DNA from 2 places in the Acinetobacter sp. ACNIH1 genome. Region 2 is predicted to be linked to the other one. Evidence: predicted binding sites of a transcription regulator. Region 2 holds the regulator's gene; the other holds the start of a gene.

Region 1 (9,902 bases), 1.2 Mb from region 2:
CCAACAGCGTTGAGGGATAGTTTAAGCGTTTACACAGTTTTATTTACAGTCTCCAATGAATTGAAGAAGTATACTTAAGTTTATTGATGATTTTATTGTTTTTAGAAAGAAATTTTTTGAATTTTCTCTAATTGTATTTATATTGAATAAAGTACCTATCGCAAATGTTATATACCAAAAAAATGTGTTTTTAATCTGATATACGCTGAATTATCAGGAGACTTTCCCTTGGGAGATTTTAGGCAGCCAACTTATAAAAGTCTTCGGCCATTTGATTTGGTGTCTTAAAACCCAAACCCTTTTGAATTCTTCGATGATTATAAAATAACTCAATGTATTTTATAATATCTGCTTTGGCTTCTTCTCTGGTTTGATAGTTGTAATGATGCACTAACTCATTTTTCAGTATTCCCCAAAAGCTTTCAATCGGTGCATTATCGTAACAGTCTCCGCGCTTGCTCATTGAACCTTGAAAACCATATTGCTCAAGTATATTTCGATATTCATGGCTGCAATATTGACTTCCTCTGTCTGAATGCACAATCAGTTCTTTGGTTGGTTTTTGATTGTGAATAGCCATATTTAGCGCATTACAAACAAGCTGTGTTGTCATGCGCTCATTTAAGCTATAGCCAACCACTTGCTTCGTGTAAAGGTCTTTTACCGCTGCTAAGTACAGCCATCCTTCAACAGTCCATATGTACGTAATATCACTTGACCATGCTTGATTTGGTCTAGTCATTGAGAATTGTTGCTCCAGCAGGTTTTCATAGATCGCTCGATTATGGTCACTATTCGTAGTCCTTTTAAAACGCTTGTGTCGCTTACAATACAGGTGGTTCAGCGCTTTTATCTGACGTACAGCGTACATACTCATTTTTATGCCCTGAGCTTGTAAGTATTTGGTTAATCGAATATAACCATAGCTCTGCCTTGTCTCCTCATGGGCTATTTTCACCAATATCGTCTGTTGATTTCGTTGAATCGTTCTTTTGCTCACACCTCTCTTGAGCCAATCATAAAAACATGAAACTGAAACATGAAGTAATCGAGCCATTAAGGTAATTGGAAATGAATATCTTTTTTGTTTCATATAGGCGTACCTTACTGACTTTCTTTGGCAAAGTACGCTGCTGCCTTTTTTAAAAATTCACGTTCCATTTCAGCTATTTTGAGCTGTTGTTTAAGTTTTTTATTTTCTTCGAGTAGAGCGTTTAGATCAGGTGAATACTGTTTTGTACCTGCTAAAGTTCCAGCCTTTGCTTTGGTATTCCAATTTGAAAGAGTTTGCATTGAAATGCTAAGTTGTCTAGCTGTTTCCGAGACATTGCCTTGATTGGCTTCAATTAATTTGATGGCTTCAGCTTTAAATTCTGTGGTGTAAGTCTTGTATTTCTTGCTCATGGTAAACTCCTGATGAGTGTGTTTAGTTTACCAAGTTAAAACCTCCTGTTTTTTCAGCACACATCAATCTGGCTAAAATCCCAAATTTTAAGTTGGGAGAGAAGCAATATAATCAGTGCTAGATATGAAGTAGTGAATATAATTGAAGTAATGATTTTTGTTTGAAAAAAAGCTTTGATCAAAGCTATAAGAGAATTTCTGAGCTGAGGATTTTTTAAGGAAAAAAATATTAATGCAACGATAAATATAGTTCCCCAAGTGATAGAAGCTATTTCTCTTGTATTAAATTGATCCATATTAGAGATTGTCTTTAATTTTAATAACTTATCATAACTTAATTTTTAGAGCTGTTTAATCCCTCCCAACCTCCCTTTAAAAAAGGGAGGAGGTATAACGTAATCAATTTGATGCGTGAAATTCCCCTCTTTGTAAAAGAGGGGTTAGGGGAGATTCAAAATTAAAAATCCCCTCACTCGAGGGGATTTTTTATATCGAAACTAAATGACCCTTAAACCACAGAATCATCCAAATTCGGCGCTAACCAACGTTTCGCCTCATCCAAGATCCAACCTTTACGCTTCGCATAATCTTCTAGTTGATCGCCAGAGATTTTGCCCACGTTAAAGTATTCCGTTTCAGGGTTTGCATAATAGAAACCGCTCACTGATGAAGGTGGCCACATTGCAAAGCTAGAAGTCAGGTAAGTCCCCATCTTCTCAGTCGTACCTAACCAGTCGAACAATGGTGCTTTTTCAGAATGTTCAGGACAAGCAGGATAGCCCGGTGCAGGACGGATGCCGACATACTTCTCTTTGATCAATTCATCATTGTCCAGAGTTTCGTCAGCCTGATAGCCCCAGAACTCTTTACGGATCCGCTGGTGCAGATGCTCAGCAAAAGCTTCGGCAAAACGGTCACCTAAGGCTTGAACCATAATCGCATTATAGTCATCACCTTTGGCTTTATATTCCTGAGACAGCTCTTCCGCACCGAAGATCGAAACGGTAAAGCCGCCAAGGTAATCCTGAGCTACATCTTTCGGTGCAATAAAGTCAGCCAAAGAGTAATTCGCTTTACCAGTGACTTTGTCAGACTGCTGACGTAAGTGCTCGAAGGTATGCGTTACATTGCCAGCTTCATCAGTCACAGCAACCGTATCTGAACCGGTACGATTTGCAGGGTAGATGCTGAACGTTGCACGCGCATCGAAACGTTTATTGTCGATAATGTCTTTCAACATCGCTTGCGCTTGTGCATACAGGTCACGTGCTGCTTCACCAACGACTTCATCTTCAAGGATTTTCGGGAATTTGCCCGCAAGACTCCAAGAAATGAAGAACGGTGTCCAGTCAAAGTATTCCACCAAAGTTTCTAAAGGATAATTGATGAACGTCTGTGAACCAATGAAGTTTGGTTTAAATGGTGCATTCTTGTCGAAGTCAATTTTAAAACCATTTTCAACCGATTCAGCATAAGACAGCTTCGCAGCTTTTGGCTGTTTGTTGGCAAGACGGGTACGGATTTTTTCATAATCCGCTGTATAGTCTGCTGCCAGTTTTGGCTTCATTTCTGCAGATAGCAGTTGAGTTGCCACACCTACAGCACGAGATGCATCAGCTGTGTAGTACACGCCATCATTCTGGTATTGAGGGGCAATTTTCACAGCAGTATGTGCTTTAGAAGTCGTCGCGCCACCAATCATCAATGGAATGTTAAAGCCTTTACGCTGCATTTCTTTGGCAACAAACACCATCTCGTCTAGTGAAGGGGTGATCAGGCCAGACAAACCGATGATGTCAACTTTTTCATCAATCGCAGTTTGTAGAATTTTTTCACATGGCACCATGACACCAAGATCGACCACGTCATAACCGTTACAGCCCAGTACCACGCCAACGATATTCTTACCGATGTCATGTACGTCGCCTTTTACGGTCGCCATCAGGATTTTACCTTTGGCTTCGCCTTGAGTTTTTTCTGCTTCGATGTACGGGTTCAACCAAGCCACGGCCTGTTTCATCACACGTGCAGATTTCACTACCTGTGGCAGGAACATTTTACCGGCACCGAACAGGTCACCGACCACGTTCATACCGGCCATTAATGGGCCTTCGATCACGTCAAGTGGACGAACGGCTTTCAGGCGAGCTTCTTCAGTATCTTGGTCGATATAAGTGGTAATACCTTTAACCAACGCATATTCAAGACGCTTTTCAACCGGTTCATTACGCCATTCAAGGTTTTCTTCAGATTTTTGCGCGCCACCTTGACCACGGTATTTTTCAGCAATTTCAAGTAATTTTTCAGTTGCTTCATTTCCGCTTTCACCCTGGTTACGGTTCAGGATCACATCTTCAACCGCATCTTTCAGATCTTTGTCGATGTCATCATAAATCGCCAGCTGACCAGCATTCACGATACCCATGGTTAAGCCTTGCTGGATACCGTAGTACAGGAATACCGCATGGATCGCTTCACGTACCGGCTCATTCCCACGGAAGGAGAAGGATACGTTTGAGATACCACCAGAGATCATCGCATTTGGCAGGTTCTGTTTGATCCAGCCAGTCGCTTCGATGAAATCAACTGCGTAGTTGTTATGTTCTTCGATACCGGTTGCTACCGCAAACACGTTCGGGTCAAAGATGATATCTTCAGACGGGAAGCCAACCTCATTCACCAGCACGTCATAAGAACGCTTACAGATTTCTTTTTTGCGTTCCGCAGTATCAGCCTGACCATTTTCATCAAATGCCATCACGATCACCGCAGCACCGTACTGACGGCAGAGGCGGGCACGTTCTACAAACTCGTCATAACCTTCTTTCAGGGAAATCGAGTTAACAACCGCTTTACCTTGGACGCATTTCAGACCAGCTTCAATGATTTCCCATTTAGAGGAGTCAATCATGATTGGCACACGAGAAATATCAGGTTCAGATGCCACCAGATTCAGGAAGTGCACCATCGCACCTTCTGAATCGAGCATGCCTTCATCCATGTTGATGTCGATGATCTGTGCACCGGCTTCAACCTGTTGACGCGCAACATCTAAAGCTTCGGCAAAGTTCTCTTCTTTGATCAGACGCAGGAATTTTTTCGAACCAGTGACGTTGGTACGTTCACCGACGTTAACGAACAATGAATCTTTAGTGATGTTAAATGGTTCCAAACCACTTAAACGGCATGCTGGCTCAATTTCTGGCACTTTACGCGGCGCAATACCTTCAACGGCTTGAGCAATCGCACGGATGTGATCTGGTGTCGTACCACAACAACCACCAGTGATGTTGATCAGACCACTTTCCGCAAATTCTTTAATGAAAGCTGCAGTTTCTTCTGGAGTTTCATCATAACCACCGAAAGCATTTGGTAAGCCGGCATTCGGATGTGCTGAAACAAAGGTATCAGCAACGTCAGATACAGTTTTTACGTGTGGACGCATGGCATCTGCACCTAGAGCACAGTTAAAACCAATCGAAATTGGTTCTGCATGACGCATCGAGTTCCAGAACGCTTCTGCAGTTTGACCAGTCAGGGTACGACCAGACGCATCGGTAATCGTACCGGAAATCATGATTGGCAATTCAGTGCCAAGTTCTTTAAACACTTCCTGCACTGCAAAGATCGCAGCTTTGGCATTTAAAGTATCGAACACAGTTTCGATCAGGATGATATCGACACCACCCTCAATCAAGGCCTTGGTTGATTCGATGTAATTCACTTTCAATTCGTCAAAAGTGATATTACGGAAGGCAGGGTCATTTACATTTGGAGAAATAGAAGTGGTTCGTGATGTCGGTCCAATCACACCTGCCACAAAACGTGGTTTTTCCGGCGTTGAATATTTTGCACAAGCTTCTTTAGCCAGACGCGCCGCTTCACGGTTGATCTCAGGAACCAGATCTTCCATGTGATAGTCAGACATTGAAACACGGGTACCATTAAAGGTATTGGTTTCAATAATATCGGCACCAGCTTCAAGATATGCTTCATGAATGCCTTGAATAATCTGTGGCTGAGTCAGCACAAGTAAGTCGTTATTGCCTTTAAGGTCGTATGCCCAATCAGCAAAACGCTCACCACGATAATCGGCTTCTTCCAATTTATGGCGTTGGATCATGGTACCCATCGCACCATCGATAATTAAAATTCTCTTGGCAAGAAGTTCTTTTAGGGTGGCAAGTGTGGACATTCAAACTTTCTCAGTAAGCATCAAAAACGGCAATAATCTTAACAGATTAGTGCGCAGTTTTCTGTAACGCTTATACAGAATGCTGGATATGCTTGATATGAAAATTTGATAAAGAAACTCAAGCCGGTATAGAAAGTTGAAAACAGATGGAAATCTGGAAATTAAAGTTCTTGATAAAAGCGTGCGACTGGAAAATAAAATGTAAGCAGCTTTCATCAGAGTGTCATATAACAAAGCTAATCTTTAATCAAATATGACAGGCTCGGAAATATGACAGCCGGGTAGGAATGATCAGATATATTGCAAAACATGAATAAAGCTGGGCGATTCAAGCGTTTTATTTTTAATAAATAATTGATTATATTTGTATATTTTTAAAATTTAGAGCATGTGGTTACAGGATAAACGGCAACGAGAAAGTCTAAAAAACTGGTTTATATGACAGCACTTTGTCATATAATTGTCACAATTTAATTGAACAATATGGGGATTCTTGAATCCTCTATTCCTGCTTGCATGAATTCTAATCAAACTCCCTTAGGTTCAGCACAACAGTCGCCTTCTGATAAGCCGGCCAATGTTCATGTGCCAACACCGAAATTTTTTATGCCGGTGTTTCTGACTCTAATTATCTCCACGCTGATCTATATCGGCTTCCAATTGACCTCAGATTTAGCTCATATTCCACCGATCGGTCTGTATTCAATGATTCTTTTAGGCACGGCGTTATTCATTGCGCTGGGCTTTGAATTCGTCAACGGTTTCCACGACACGGCCAATGCGGTTGCCACCGTGATTTATACCAATGCATTATCTGCACCGGTTGCAGTCATGTGGGCAGGTTTCTGTAATTTCCTTGGGGTAATGGTGGCCAGTGGTGCTGTTGCATACGGAATCATTGCATTATTGCCTGTCGAACTGATCATGAATGTCGGCACAGGTGCCGGTTTTGCCATGGTCTTTGCCATGCTGATCGCTGCGATTCTCTGGAATCTGGGCACCTGGTTTCTTGGCATTCCTGCTTCCAGTTCACATACCCTGATCGGTTCGATTCTGGGTGTAGGCATCATGAACTACCTGCTAAATTCAGGTGGTGGTGCTTCCGGTGTGGATATGGAGCAGGTGCTGAAAGTCGGTAAAGCATTGCTGTTCTCACCTTTGATCGGTTTTGCTTTTGCTGGAGTGCTATTTCTGCTGGTGAAAAAGATCTTCAGAAAGCAGCTTGAACTGTTCAAGCCACCTGAAGGGAACAAGCCACCGCCACCGCTGATTCGTGCCATTCTGATCTTTACCTGTACAGGTGTAAGCTTCGCGCACGGTTCAAACGATGGTCAAAAAGGTATGGGTCTGATCATGTTGATCCTGATCGGCTGTGTACCTTTGGCATATTCACTGAACAAAAATCTGGATGCAGCTCATATCCAGTCTTTTGGCCAGTTGTCTGCGCAAACGGCTGATGCGATTTATCCGCAGCATGAAGATATTCCGGATGAGAAGGCTCGTGCCATCATTACCACATACATTCAAACTAAAGAATTGAATGCTGAGGTTGTTCCTGCACTGGCAAGCTTGACGGATCACTTGGGTGATAAAGTCGGTAGCTACAGCAATATTAAAGATGTCCCAGAAACGCAAGTTTCAGAATTCCGTAATGATATGTACCTGAGCACCACAGCGTTTAAACGTCTGGATAAAGCAGAAGCTTTACCGGCAATGAGCGAGGCTCAGGAAAAAACCGTCGACGAATACCGTGACAATCTGGATTCATTCCTGCAATACATTCCGACCTGGGTAAAAGTCGCAACAGCCTTGGCACTTGGTCTGGGAACGATGGTCGGCTGGAAACGAATTGTCGTGACGGTTGGTGAACGGATCGGTAAAGAACATATGACTTATGGTCAGGGCATGTCTGCTGAGTTGGTTGCCATGTCTACAATTGCAGCTGCTGATGGCTTTGGTATGCCGGTTTCTACTACTCACGTTCTGAACTCTGCGGTTGCAGGTACCATGGTGGCGAATAAGTCTGGCTTGAACTTCAAAATGGTGAAATCGATTCTGTCTGCTTGGGTATTCACCTTGCCAGCAACGATCTGTTTATCAGGTGGTTTGTACTGGATTCTATTGAAAGTGTTCTAAGAAATTCGATGTAAAAAACGCTGCTTAGGCAGCGTTTTTTTATGGGTGCTAGAAAAGTTTTAGCCTTAAGAAATAGCGATTTTCTTTCTGAAAATAAGAGACTTTTTATTATCTCATGGCTTTTAGAAATATAAGGGATGATGCTCCCTCTCCCTATGGGATGAGTAGCATTGCTGCGCAAGGGGGTGAGGGTAATCAGAAGGGTAAAAGTACTTTCAATAGAGAGATTAATAGCTAATTTCAACTAAATGTAAAAAATGAGTATTTCTTAGTCTTACTTTTGAAAGATGAGAAGTGCACTTCGCAAGGTAACAAAAATCTTTTGTTAGGCTGATGATACTTCCTGAGTATCTTTACAAGCACTGCTTGTGAAAGATACGCAAGACAGCCTAACGGCGACATCCATGTCACCTGACCAATAAAATTGATTTCATCTTTATTTCAGAAAAAATTACTTCTTCAACTTACCCAACAATCCCTTCGGCAGTTTATCCGTTGCAAAACCATAAAGCGCGGCAAATGGTAGAGCAGTACGTGCCAGATAAGCCACACGCCATAAACCGCCATGATTCGCGCCTGACATCATCAATTCAAGTGGGTGATTGAGTTGTACATCAGGATTTGCAACAGACTCAGAGTTGCGTAAGTCATGAATCCACAGGGCTGCCATAATCGCATTAGTGGTTTCAGGTGCAAACGCTTCTACATCAAACAGGCTGGCACCATTAAACGCAGCTTTCAGCAGTGGATTCTTGGTCACTGAATAAGTCGTTGTTGAAGGAGCGATATTGATGCTCACTTGCTGCCCGCTGGCACGAGCCAATGTTGCACGCCATTGCTGGATACGTTTAGCCAGTGCATAGTTTGGACCTTGCTCAACGACCAGACAGTCGCAAACACCATAGGACTTGTCGCCAACCTTAAACAGATCCTGCTTATTTTTCTGGAAAAAATGCTTGCGTGAAATCAGTGAAATGCCTTTGGTTAAAGTACTTTCCAGTTTCGACAACTGCTGGTATTTGCTTTGTGAAGCCTGAACCACTTCTTCTGGAACTGCATATACATCCGTCGGGGTGCACATATACATCAGGCTGGTATTGGCTTTCTGCTCACTGACATATTTCATAATGGCATCCATTGCCATAGAAACACGGACGTGCTTTTCACCGTCCAGATAAGCAATTGCCGCGAGATCCAGATCCTGTTTGAACTGAATCAGCCATTGGGCAATTTCAGGAATCTGGGTGAGCAGGTTAGCCCCTAGCTTTTCTTTTAAAACTTCCAGTGAAGTATCAGTTGGCAGCGCTTCAACTGATGGTGCATATAAAGTGGCGTTGCCTTGACTAACCGTATCTAAAATCTTGCCCCACACCCGGGTATTCGGTAGATCGATCGCGACGATATTGGCTTTCCATTTCGACAACCAGGTCAGTGGACCTGCTTCAGAAGCGGCACCAAATAGAACAGTGGTACGATCGGATAGGTCAAACCATTCCGGATGGGCAATACATTCACGTAGCGCATTGGCATGACTAGGTTCGACAATGCCACGCTCTTCCCAAGACTGGATCTGATCCAGTAATGCTTGTCCTTGCAGCTTTTTGCCATGGTAAGGCACATACCATTCTGGGGCTTTTTCAGACTGGCCTTTCAGCTGGAAAGTATTCAGGTTCTGCGCAGGCAGAGACATCACATCTTTTAGTAGATACTTCTGGCCATCACGATAAAACTCAAAGCTAGCATGTGCGGTTTTCAGGCCTTGCTTGGCAATACTCAATGCTGCACCCGCAGAGCGTAATCCACCTTCAACCAGATGTTTAAAGTGTAGTGGATATTGCTTACGCCAGTTCTTTTCCTGTTGTGCTGCAGTAGCATGTACAGGATCGACTGTGCCTAAGGCTTCAGAAATAATGTTACGGCCGATTTTCGATGTGCTTGGTTTTTGTTGTGAAGCAGAAATGGGAAATTGAAGACCGTCTAGGGAAGTGGACATGCAAAATATCTCGCGACTTACAGCAATTAATATACAGATGTATACATTATCGCTGCTAAGTTGCTTCCTGGGTTGGCATTAAATTCCAGTCTTGAGCGTTAATTTATTACGAGATGTTTCAAGGAAAAAGGAAGCTCGAAACTTCCTTTTTAGTAATGGATTAAAAATTAATTT
Region 2 (9,902 bases):
TCTGATCTCTTGCACCATGATTACTTTGCGCATGTATGCCAAGCATAAGAATATTGAACTGGGCGACTTTCAGGTTGAAGCAGAATTTTTTGCTAATAAAGAAGGGCAGGAATGGATTGAACGACGCTTAAGTTTTGATACTGTTCATGATTCGGCTTTGCAGCAGAAAATTCTGGAGATTTGTGCCAAAACCCCGGTGACCAAAACCCTGTTACGCAGTCTGGAGATTCGCACTAGCCTGATTTAAGCTAAAGAGGGTACGCTATATCCGGTAGGGAAAATGTAAGTAGACTAATAAACTCTTTAATCAGATCTGGACTTTTTGCTATGCTCACGCAGTAATAACAATAAAATCATGAGTCTAATATGCGTGTTTTACATCATCTCGAACAATCAAGATCATTTCGAATCATGTGGGCCTTGGAAGAGCTGGAACTTGATTATGAGATCAAGTATTACAAACGCCTGCCAAACTATTCTGCTCCGCCTTCTTTGAAACAGGTTCATCCTCTGGGTAAAGTCCCGATTCTGGAAGATCAGAATCTGGTACTGGCTGAGTCTGCCGCTATTCTGGAGTATCTCCAAGAAACCTATGATTCGACCCATCAGTTTCAGCCGATCAGTGCCGAGAACAAGGCGCAATACCGTTACTGGATGCATTATGCAGAAGGGTCTTTGATGCCTTTGCTGGTCATGCAACTGGTGATGACCAAAGTTCCTGAGCAAGTGCCATTTTTAGTTCGTCCGGTTGCTAAAACAATTTGTGAAGGAGTGAAAAAGCAATTTGTACAAAGCCGTCTAAAAGACCATATCCAGTTTCTGGAAGATCATTTAAGCCAGCATGAATATTTTGCCGGTCGTTTCAGTTTTGCGGATATTCAGATGAGCTTCCCACTCGAAGCCATGCAAAGCCGTACTGGTAAAAGTTATCCGGCGATTCAAGCCTATCTGGAACGGATCTCGCATCGAGCAGCTTATTTCCGGGCCTTATCCAAAGAGCAGGCATTAAAGTCTTAAAACCTTCGCTAAAAAAGAAAAGGTGCGACTTGCACCTTTTTTTATTTTTGAATCAGTCCGGGAAACTGAGACGTTCTTTAGGAAAAATCACCTTAAAGGTGGATCCCTGATTTTCACGGGAATCAATTTCGAGCTGGGCCTGATGTTGCATCAGTACATGCTTCACAATCGCTAGCCCCAGTCCTGTGCCACCAGTACGGCGGCTACGGTCAGAATCTACCCGGTAGAAACGTTCGGTCAAACGTGGCAAGTGTTTAGGATCAATCCCAATTCCGGTATCTTCTACGACAAAATAGGCCGATTCACCATCATCATGCCAGCCCATGGTCACGGTTCCACCTTTAGGCGTGTACTTGATGGCATTGGTAATCAGGTTACTAAAGGCACTGGCAATTTCCATATCTGAGCCGATCAGGTCACAGTGACTGTCAATATCCAGATTTAGGGTATGGCCATAATCCACGTTATAGGCTTGCGCATCATCAAACAGCTGGTTCATCAGATTCGGCATGTCAATAATCTGGTTCTTGGCAATATTCTTGTCATTTTCCAGACGGGATAGCAGTAACAGGTCATTCACCAGTGCATTCATGCGACGGGTCTGAGACTGCATCTGGTCAAAGGCGCGTTTCCAGCGCGGGCTAATATCTTCCTGATCGGTAAAGGTTTCGATATAGCCGCTGAGCACAGTTAAAGGTGTACGCAGTTCGTGCGAAATATTATCGACGAAGTCCTTACGCATCTGTTCCAGATTATGCATCCGGGTCACATCATAAGCGACCAGTAAGCGGCTTTCACCGCCAAAACGGGTCATTTTGATTTGCACATAATGATCTTCTAATATCGAAGACTTCATTTTAAGGCCATCAGGTGCATTATCAATATGATGATAGTAATCAATGAAATTTGGCTGACGTAACAAACTCAGGATATTACGGCCGCGATCTTCCTGACCAATCCCTAGTAAACGTCCTGCCGCTGGATTCCACCATTCAATCTGCTGGTTTTCATCAATCAGCACTACAGCTTCTTGAAGGGCGACTAGCGAGGACTGTGCACGGTCAATCAGCTCGACCATTTCAGCCTGAACAACGCGTTCCTGACGCTGGGCCCGATAAACATTAAACAGTAAAGCGCCCCAGATTCCGTTGATATTTGGCGGTACATCATAGGGACGGTTCGAGATCCATTCATTGACCAGGTAGAGTGAACGCAACTGTGTACCAAAGAAGGCAACAAAGGCCAGAACGATACAGATCCAGAAATAACCGATGCCTAGGCCAATACAACTGGCAATTACTAGGAAGAAAAGAAGGAGACGTAAATCTTGCTTGGCAAAATCCCATAAGCTGCTGTAACGAAATCTTTTGTGCTCGTGTGACAGTTCGGGAACAGGATAGGGCTCATACATAAAACGAGATTTACCTAAAAACAATTAACCGAGTGCAACATCGACACGGGTCGAGAAACGGTAACCGGTGCCACGCACAGTTTGTACATAGCGGTCAGCGCCATAAGGTTCGAGTACCTTGCGCAGGCGACGGATATGCACATCAATGGTCCGGTCTTCAATATAGACGTTGCCACCCCAAACCTGATCCAGCAACTGCGCACGGGTATAAGCACGTTCCGGATGGGTCATGAAAAATGCCAAGAGACGATATTCAGTGGGTCCCATGTCCAGTATAGTATTGCCAAAATTCACACGCTTACTGACTGGATCTAATACCAATCCATTAGCATCAATAGATTTTTCACCACTAAGGGCATTGGAGCGACGTAAAACAGCTTTAATACGTGAAACCAGCTCACGGGTCGAAAACGGCTTGGTCATATAGTCATCGGCACCGGCGTCCAGTCCCTGAACTTTATGATCTTCTTCACCACGCGCAGTCAGCATGATGACAGGGATTTCGGACAGGTTTTCATCACGTTTCAAACGACGACATAGATCGACACCACTGACGCCACCCGGCATCATCCAGTCCAGCAAAATCAATGCTGGACGCTGGTCCACAATCATTTGATGAGCCTGCTTGGCATCTTCTGCCTGTAAACATTGAAAGCCTGCCATATCCAGAGAAGTGTGGATCATTTCACGAATCGGCAGTTCATCATCAACAATTAGAATGTAGTCATCTTTCACAGCGCAATACCCTATTTCATGCAAACGGTGGACCGTTTTATATTTATGACAGGCTTATTACAAAGATTAATTATGACAGTATCATTGCAGAATAGGTAGTTCCGGGACTTTTTGCAAAGATTTGTCACAATTTAAGCTGTTATTTTATAAGAGGGTCTTAATTCAAAATATTGTAGATCACTTACAAGTAAATCTATCTGGAACTTATCTTGATTTAAAAATTATTTAACCGGATCCGCTGGTTTTTCTGTACCCAAAGTATCTAGTAAAGCAAAGAATACCAGACTACAGGAAGACAGAATTTCTTCCAGTGACTGCTTAAAGCCGCTCATGACCCAGCGAATCGCAATCTGGGTGACATAACCATTAAGTCCGGTCGAGACCAGGGAAATCTCTCGTTCAGAACGATTAAGGTTCGGCATCATCAGCATGACAAAGGCCTGAATCATACGGTCGAAACGGCCCATGGTTTCATGAATCGTGGCCTGATTATGCAGTTCCTGAACCAGCATCGCATCGATATAAATAATTCGTGCCATACCCGGATTGTCACGTAAGGTCGTTAGCAAGGCAGTCAGACCGGCTTCGATCATTTTCTTTGGATCAGAAGAGGCTTGCATCATGGCCTGCATGACATTCTGCTGTAACTGGTCAATCAGCTTGAGGAAAATAGTCTGGAACAGATGTTCGCTTTTCTTAAAGGATTCATAAAAATAACGTTCAGTCAGTTTGGCTTCGTTACAGATATCCTTCACTGTGACTGAAAAGAAACCATGACGGCCATAAGCCTCGATTCCGGCCTCAATCAGCTTTTCACGACGCGCCTGCTGACGTTCAGCCATGGAAAGTCCTTTAAACTGGCGTTCTTTACTTTTACTTGCTAGTTTTTGCCCTGAATTTACTGCATCCGTCATAAAGACCATAGACTCATGTGCTTGAGATTTTAAGTATCTTATCAATAAATCCGGCTTTGACCTATGCTGAAATTCAAACCTGAAAATTGGCCCGTAGAGACATGCTGGAATTATTGACAATAAGGATTGTCAAAACTATATTGAAACGGTGTGCTGTATCCCTATGCGACAGAAAAACAGGCTGTCATGAAAGGGCAGTGTTTTAATCAAGGAAATTCAATGAAAAATTTTAATAATAAAGTCGCGGCCATTACTGGTGCAGGTTCAGGTATCGGTCAACAACTTGCGGTGCTTTTAGCAAAGCAGGGCTGTCATTTAGCACTCAGTGATGTGAATGAACAGGGCCTGGCTAAAACCGTTGAGCTGCTGAAAGGTACTGCTGTTCGTGTCACAACCAAAAAGGTCAATGTGGCTAATCTGGAAGAAATGCACGCTTGGGCCGCTGAGGTCGAGAAAGATCATGGCAGCGTGAATATGATCTTTAACAATGCTGGTGTAGCTCTTAGTTCTACCGTAGAAGGTGCTAGCTATGAAGAGCTGGAATGGATCGTCGGGATTAACTTCTGGGGTGTAGTTTATGGCACCAAAGAGTTTCTGCCTTTAATCGAGAAAACCGGTGATGGTCATGTCATCAATATTTCCAGCCTGTTTGGTTTAACTGCCCAGCCAACCCAGTCTGCTTATAATGCCACTAAATTCGCTGTGCGTGGTTTTACCGAATCTTTGCGTCAGGAACTGGATATGGAAAACTGCGGCGTAAGCGCACTCTGTGTACACCCAGGCGGAATCCGCACCAATATCGCCATTGCAGCGAAAATGAATGACAGCATTCGTAGTCTGGGAATGCATCCGGAAAAATCTGCACAGAATTTCAATAAGCTGCTGCGTTGCCCACCGGAAGAAGCAGCTCGTCAAATTTTGGATGCGGTACAAAAAGACAAACGCCGTTTGCTGATTGGAAATGATGCCAAAATGATTGATTTAATTCAGCGCCTCATGCCAACTGGCTATCAGAAAGTCACGGCTTTAGCTACCCGCCTCGGCAAGCAAAAGAAAAAGTCAGCTTAAAACACTCTGATCAAAGCCCGCGTAAGCGGGTTTTTTTTATGCCCGAAAACTTAAGCAGCTAAAGTATTTTATAAATCAAAAAGGCTTTGTTGCACAAAGATTTAAAAGACAGCACCTGCTTATCTGAACAGAACTCAAGTGACAACTTGGTTATGAGGACGACCTAATTCTGTAAATCTGTTTAATACTGCTATGCGTGCATGAATCTCATTGACCTGACTAGGAAAACTCCTTGCTGTTAATTTATCGCCTAATCATTTGATGCAATGCATCTTGGTTTCGACCAAACTTCGACGATGATAACCAGACCATTTTTTCCAAAGCATTCTTCCTAAACGTTTCACTGTTTTTAATAATTCATTCTGCTCTAAAGATCTCAATTTCTGATCTTCCCATGGTTTTGCATTTTTTCTTGGTGGAATGACCGCATGTGCATCTCGATCTAAAATGACTTGTCTGCAGTACTTCGTATCATAAGCACCGTCGGTATAGACCGAATCAATTCGTTCGTCTAAAGGAATTTGAGCAAGTAAATCATCGAGTACTTGTGAATCGCTCACATTATTTGTAGTGAGCTGTACTGCACGTATTTGCAAGGTGTCGGCATCAATACCAATATGAAGCTTACGCCATTGGCGACGATCTTCAGGTCCATGTTTCTTACGTTTCCATTCACCTTCACCTAGAAACTTCAAACCAGTTGAGTCTACGAGTAGATGTAGCCCATCGCTACTTTTTTGATAGCTAATCGCAATATCAATATGTTTTTGTCTTCGACAAAGCGTGCTGTACGAATATCGCTGATATTCGGAGCAGCTCATTTACACAGTTTAATCAAACTTTGAACAAAACCTGTGACCATGCGTAAAGAGAGTCTGAATAGAGATTTGATCATTCAACAGCATTGAATAGCGGTATCAGAGTAAGTTTGATTCCGACCTTGCTTGCCTTGTGGTTGTGCATACCACTGAGTGTTTGGATCAAACCAAATGGAAATATTACCTCGGTTAATGAGGGCACGATTGTAGGAAGACCAGTTAGTTGTACGATAGATTTTAGGAACAGGTTTATTCATATTGAAATTATAGGACTGAATAATCTTTCTAGGCTAGGTTTATGCAACAAAGCCGCTACAAAGACAGAACCCCCCGGCATTACTTTTAGATCATCCGGATGACGGCCATATTTAGCCAGGCGTCCTTTGACCTCACGGTAGAAGGCTCGAGCATCAGCTAAACTTTGCTGGGCGGTAAAAATCACTTCGGCATATTTGGCGGCCAGCTCACGTCCATCTGCAGACTGACCTGCCTGGACAATCACTGGATAGCCCTGTGGCGGACGAGGGACATTCAGTGCACCCTGGACATTAAAATATTTGCCACTATGAAGTGGTTCGTGCTGTTTAGATGCATCAAAGAAATGACCGTTTTCTTTGTCATAGAGGAATGCATCATCTTCCCAGGAGTCCCAGAGCTTCTGTACAACTTCAATAAATTCATCCGCGCGTTCATAACGGACTTTGGCATCCGGATGTGCACTAAAACCAAAGTTCCGTGCGGTTTCAGCAGAAATAGTGGTCACGACATTCCATGCGGTACGACCCTTACTGATATGGTCTAAAGAGGCATATTTTCGTGCCAACAAATACGGTTCTTCATAGGTGGTAGAAGCAGTGGCAATAAAATCAATATTTTGGGTGACGGCTGAAATCGCTGCGAATAAGGTGACTGGTTCAAAGCCCACGACTTTATCACTATAACCGACATTCTTATTATGTTTGGAAGCGCCATGACTCCAGTTGACTGCCAGACCATCTGCAAGGAAATAAGCATCAAACAGGCCGCATTCAGCAGTTTTCGCCAATTCAATCGCATAATCAATACTTAAATGATCCTGAGGACGAGACTCAGGATGGCGCCAACCTGCCGCATGTTGCGAAGTCGTTGGAATAAAAGCACCCAGTTTAATTTGTCGTTTAGCCATGAGAAGACCTTGTGTTTTTATGCAATACACTGCTTATAACAAGGATCTTCATGGCTGAAAAATATAATAAAAATGAATCCATATAAAAAAATATGGATTAAGCAGGAAATACGCTATTTAGAAGTGCTTTGCTAGGTTTATCCAGTAGTCCAAGCTGGAAGATTAAACTAGTGCCTCGATGGTTTTTTTCTTCCAGATAAACTGGTAATACAGGCCTTGCATGATACAAAGACAGACAAAGGCCAAGGCATAACCGTACCAGATCCCTTGTAAACCCCACAAGCGGCTGAACATATAGGCAGCTGGTACTTCAATGCCAATAATGGCAATAATATTGATCAACATCGGGACTGTCACTGTGCCACTGGCCCGCATGATCGAAGCAAAAATTGCGCTAGCACCAAAGAACAGAATCGACCATAGGACAATGAAGAGAAGTTGCTGACCTAGGACCACGACCTGTGGGTCAGTGATAAATAGTGCCATGAGATATTTAGAAAACAGATAAGCCAGAATTACCAGACTACCTGTGAACAAGATATTCATACTTAAGGCAGTTCGAGTCACTTTATTGAGCAAATCATTTTTACCAGCACCAATGGCCTGTGCCCCAAAGACTGAAGCTGCAATGGCAATAGAAAGAGCAGGGAACTGAATATAATTCAGTACCTGATTCACGGCACCATAGGCCGCCGTCGCTTCTGCACCATAACGGTTGACCAGACTCACAATGACCAGACCAGCGACTGAAGTTGTGACCATTTGAACCCCGGTTGGAATACCTAAGCGCAGAATAATCTTGCTGAGCTGGGGCTGATGACGAATATCTTTGATTAAAGCCCAGTCTGGTCTTAGAGGATGACGTTTATAATTTAAATAGAGAATAAGAAATAACAGAACAGCCAAGTTACCTAGAATGGTTGCAATTGCTGGAGAGATGATCCCCATCTTAGGAAAACCAAAATAACCAGCGATCAGGACCGGTGTTACTATCAAGCCCACACCAATCGTTAGGGCAGAGGCAAACAGTGGCGTAGTGCTGTCTCCAACCCCGCGTAAAATTGAAGTATAAATAATATAAATAAAAATTAGAGGACTACCAGCCAGCATCCATTGCACATAAGGCAAAGACAGGTGCATTACATCCGGATCTGTACCCAGTAATTGCAAGATATTTTCAGCAAAAAATACTCCCAATAGGGCAATCAGGCTGCCACCAATCAGCGTCATAAACAGGGTAGAGCCAACTACACAGCGCACTTTTTCAAGATTTCTGGCACCCCAAGCTTGTCCTACCAGAACCGTAGAACCTGCAGAGAGACCAATCACAAAGGCCATCAGACAGAACAGAATCGGGAAAAATACTGCAACTGCAGCAATCGCTTGCACGCCGAGCATTTGCCCCACAAAAACAGTATTAATCGTACCGGACAGGCTTTGCAGGATGTTGGTAACCACCAGCGGTAACAGGAAAATAAAAAATGTTTTCCATAAATTCTGCTGGTGAACCAATGCTTGCTGTGCCATATGACATCCTGTTCTTGATTTTTCATATATTTATCAGGACTAAATTATCCTTGATCAGCATCAAGAACGCTTTAGCTTTTCAGTAACCAATAAGTCTATTTTTTTAAACTTTGGAAAGAATATGTGCTGCTTCTATCAAGGTTTCATCTTTTTTGGCAAAGCAGAAGCGCAATAAGTGTAAATCTTTAGGCGGCTCCTGATAAAACGCTGATACCGGAATCGCCACAACACCGTGTTGTTCCGCCAGATAGTGACACATCGACAGTGCATCCAGATCAGGACGAATTTCACTGTAATCCAGATTCTGGAAATAGGTGCCTTGAGACGGTGTCCATTGAAAACGGGAATCTGTCAGTGCATGATTAAACAAATTCCGTTTGGTCTGATAAAAACCGGACAGCTCATGAATATGTTCAGAATGCAGCTGCATATATTCAGTCAAAGCTACCTGAATTGGGGTTACGCCACAGAAGCTGACAAACTGGTAAATCTGTCTGAACATCTGCATTAAGGCTGGGGACGCGACACAGAAACCGGTCTTCCAGCCGGTCACATGAAAGGTTTTACCAAAAGAACCAATCACAAAACTGCGTTCACGGAGTTCCGGAAAAGATGCTGCAGAATGATGACGAACTTCATCAAATATCAGATGTTCATAAACTTCATCAGACAGAACCACGATATTGCGATCACGAATCAGTTTAATCAGCTGCTGCCAGTCTTGCTCTGTCCATACCGTTCCGGTGGGATTATGCGGTGTATTCACTACAATCATGCGGGTACGGTCATTGATTGCATCTTTGACCTTATTCCAGTCCACAGAAAAACCAGGATATTCTAGAGCGATATGTACCGGTTTGGCACCGACCAGCTTCACGCTTGGCGCATAGCTGTCATAACTGGGATCAAAAATAATGACTTCTTCACCTGCCCGTACCGTTGCCTGAATTGCACAGAAGATTGCAATCGTTGCGCCAGGAGTAATGGTGATTTCATCTACCGGATCTAGAATGAGCCGGTCACGATGCTGATAAAGATCAGCGACCAGACCACGTAATACTGGCAAGCCATCACCCGGTGCATATTGGTTAAAACCATTTTCAGCTGCCCGACTGAGGGCTTCAATCAATTGCGGTGGAGCAGGAAAATCTGGAAAACCTTGTGACAGGTTAATTGCCCCGAGTTTTTGTGCCAAGGCCGACATAGTACTAAAAATAGTAACGCCCAGATTGGGAAGTTTAGAATGT

The links. Region 2 encodes PhoB, which activates phosphate uptake and scavenging genes when phosphate is short. Its sites were predicted from a motif close to TGTCATNAANCTGTCATAA; they were not measured.
Region 1: a site for PhoB is predicted at 6,050-6,068, ahead of C3F22_RS09965 (inorganic phosphate transporter). Genes of this name have one in related genera too.

Annotation. Positions count from the first base shown of each region.
Region 1 covers NZ_CP026420.1:2,022,096-2,031,997, reverse strand. The annotation lists one part of gene C3F22_RS09980 (IS3-like element ISAba22 family transposase) at 239-1,146, opposite strand; one part of gene C3F22_RS09980 (IS3-like element ISAba22 family transposase) at 1,146-1,404, opposite strand; gene metH (methionine synthase) at 1,913-5,599, opposite strand; gene C3F22_RS09965 (inorganic phosphate transporter) at 6,116-7,735, shown strand; gene C3F22_RS09960 (hypothetical protein) at 8,187-9,728, opposite strand; gene C3F22_RS09955 (ABC transporter substrate-binding protein) at 9,896-9,902, opposite strand, start outside.
Region 2 covers NZ_CP026420.1:3,173,058-3,182,959, forward strand. The annotation lists gene C3F22_RS15405 (OsmC family protein) at 1-247, shown strand, start outside; gene C3F22_RS15410 (glutathione S-transferase) at 367-1,017, shown strand; gene phoR (phosphate regulon sensor histidine kinase PhoR) at 1,070-2,428, opposite strand; gene phoB (phosphate regulon transcriptional regulator PhoB) at 2,453-3,163, opposite strand; gene C3F22_RS15425 (TetR/AcrR family transcriptional regulator) at 3,385-4,077, opposite strand; gene C3F22_RS15430 (SDR family NAD(P)-dependent oxidoreductase) at 4,297-5,145, shown strand; partial or broken gene C3F22_RS15435 (IS5 family transposase) at 5,280-6,220, opposite strand; partial or broken gene C3F22_RS15440 (NtaA/DmoA family FMN-dependent monooxygenase) at 6,277-7,128, opposite strand; gene C3F22_RS15445 (MATE family efflux transporter) at 7,291-8,655, opposite strand; gene C3F22_RS15450 (methionine aminotransferase) at 8,759-9,902, opposite strand, start outside.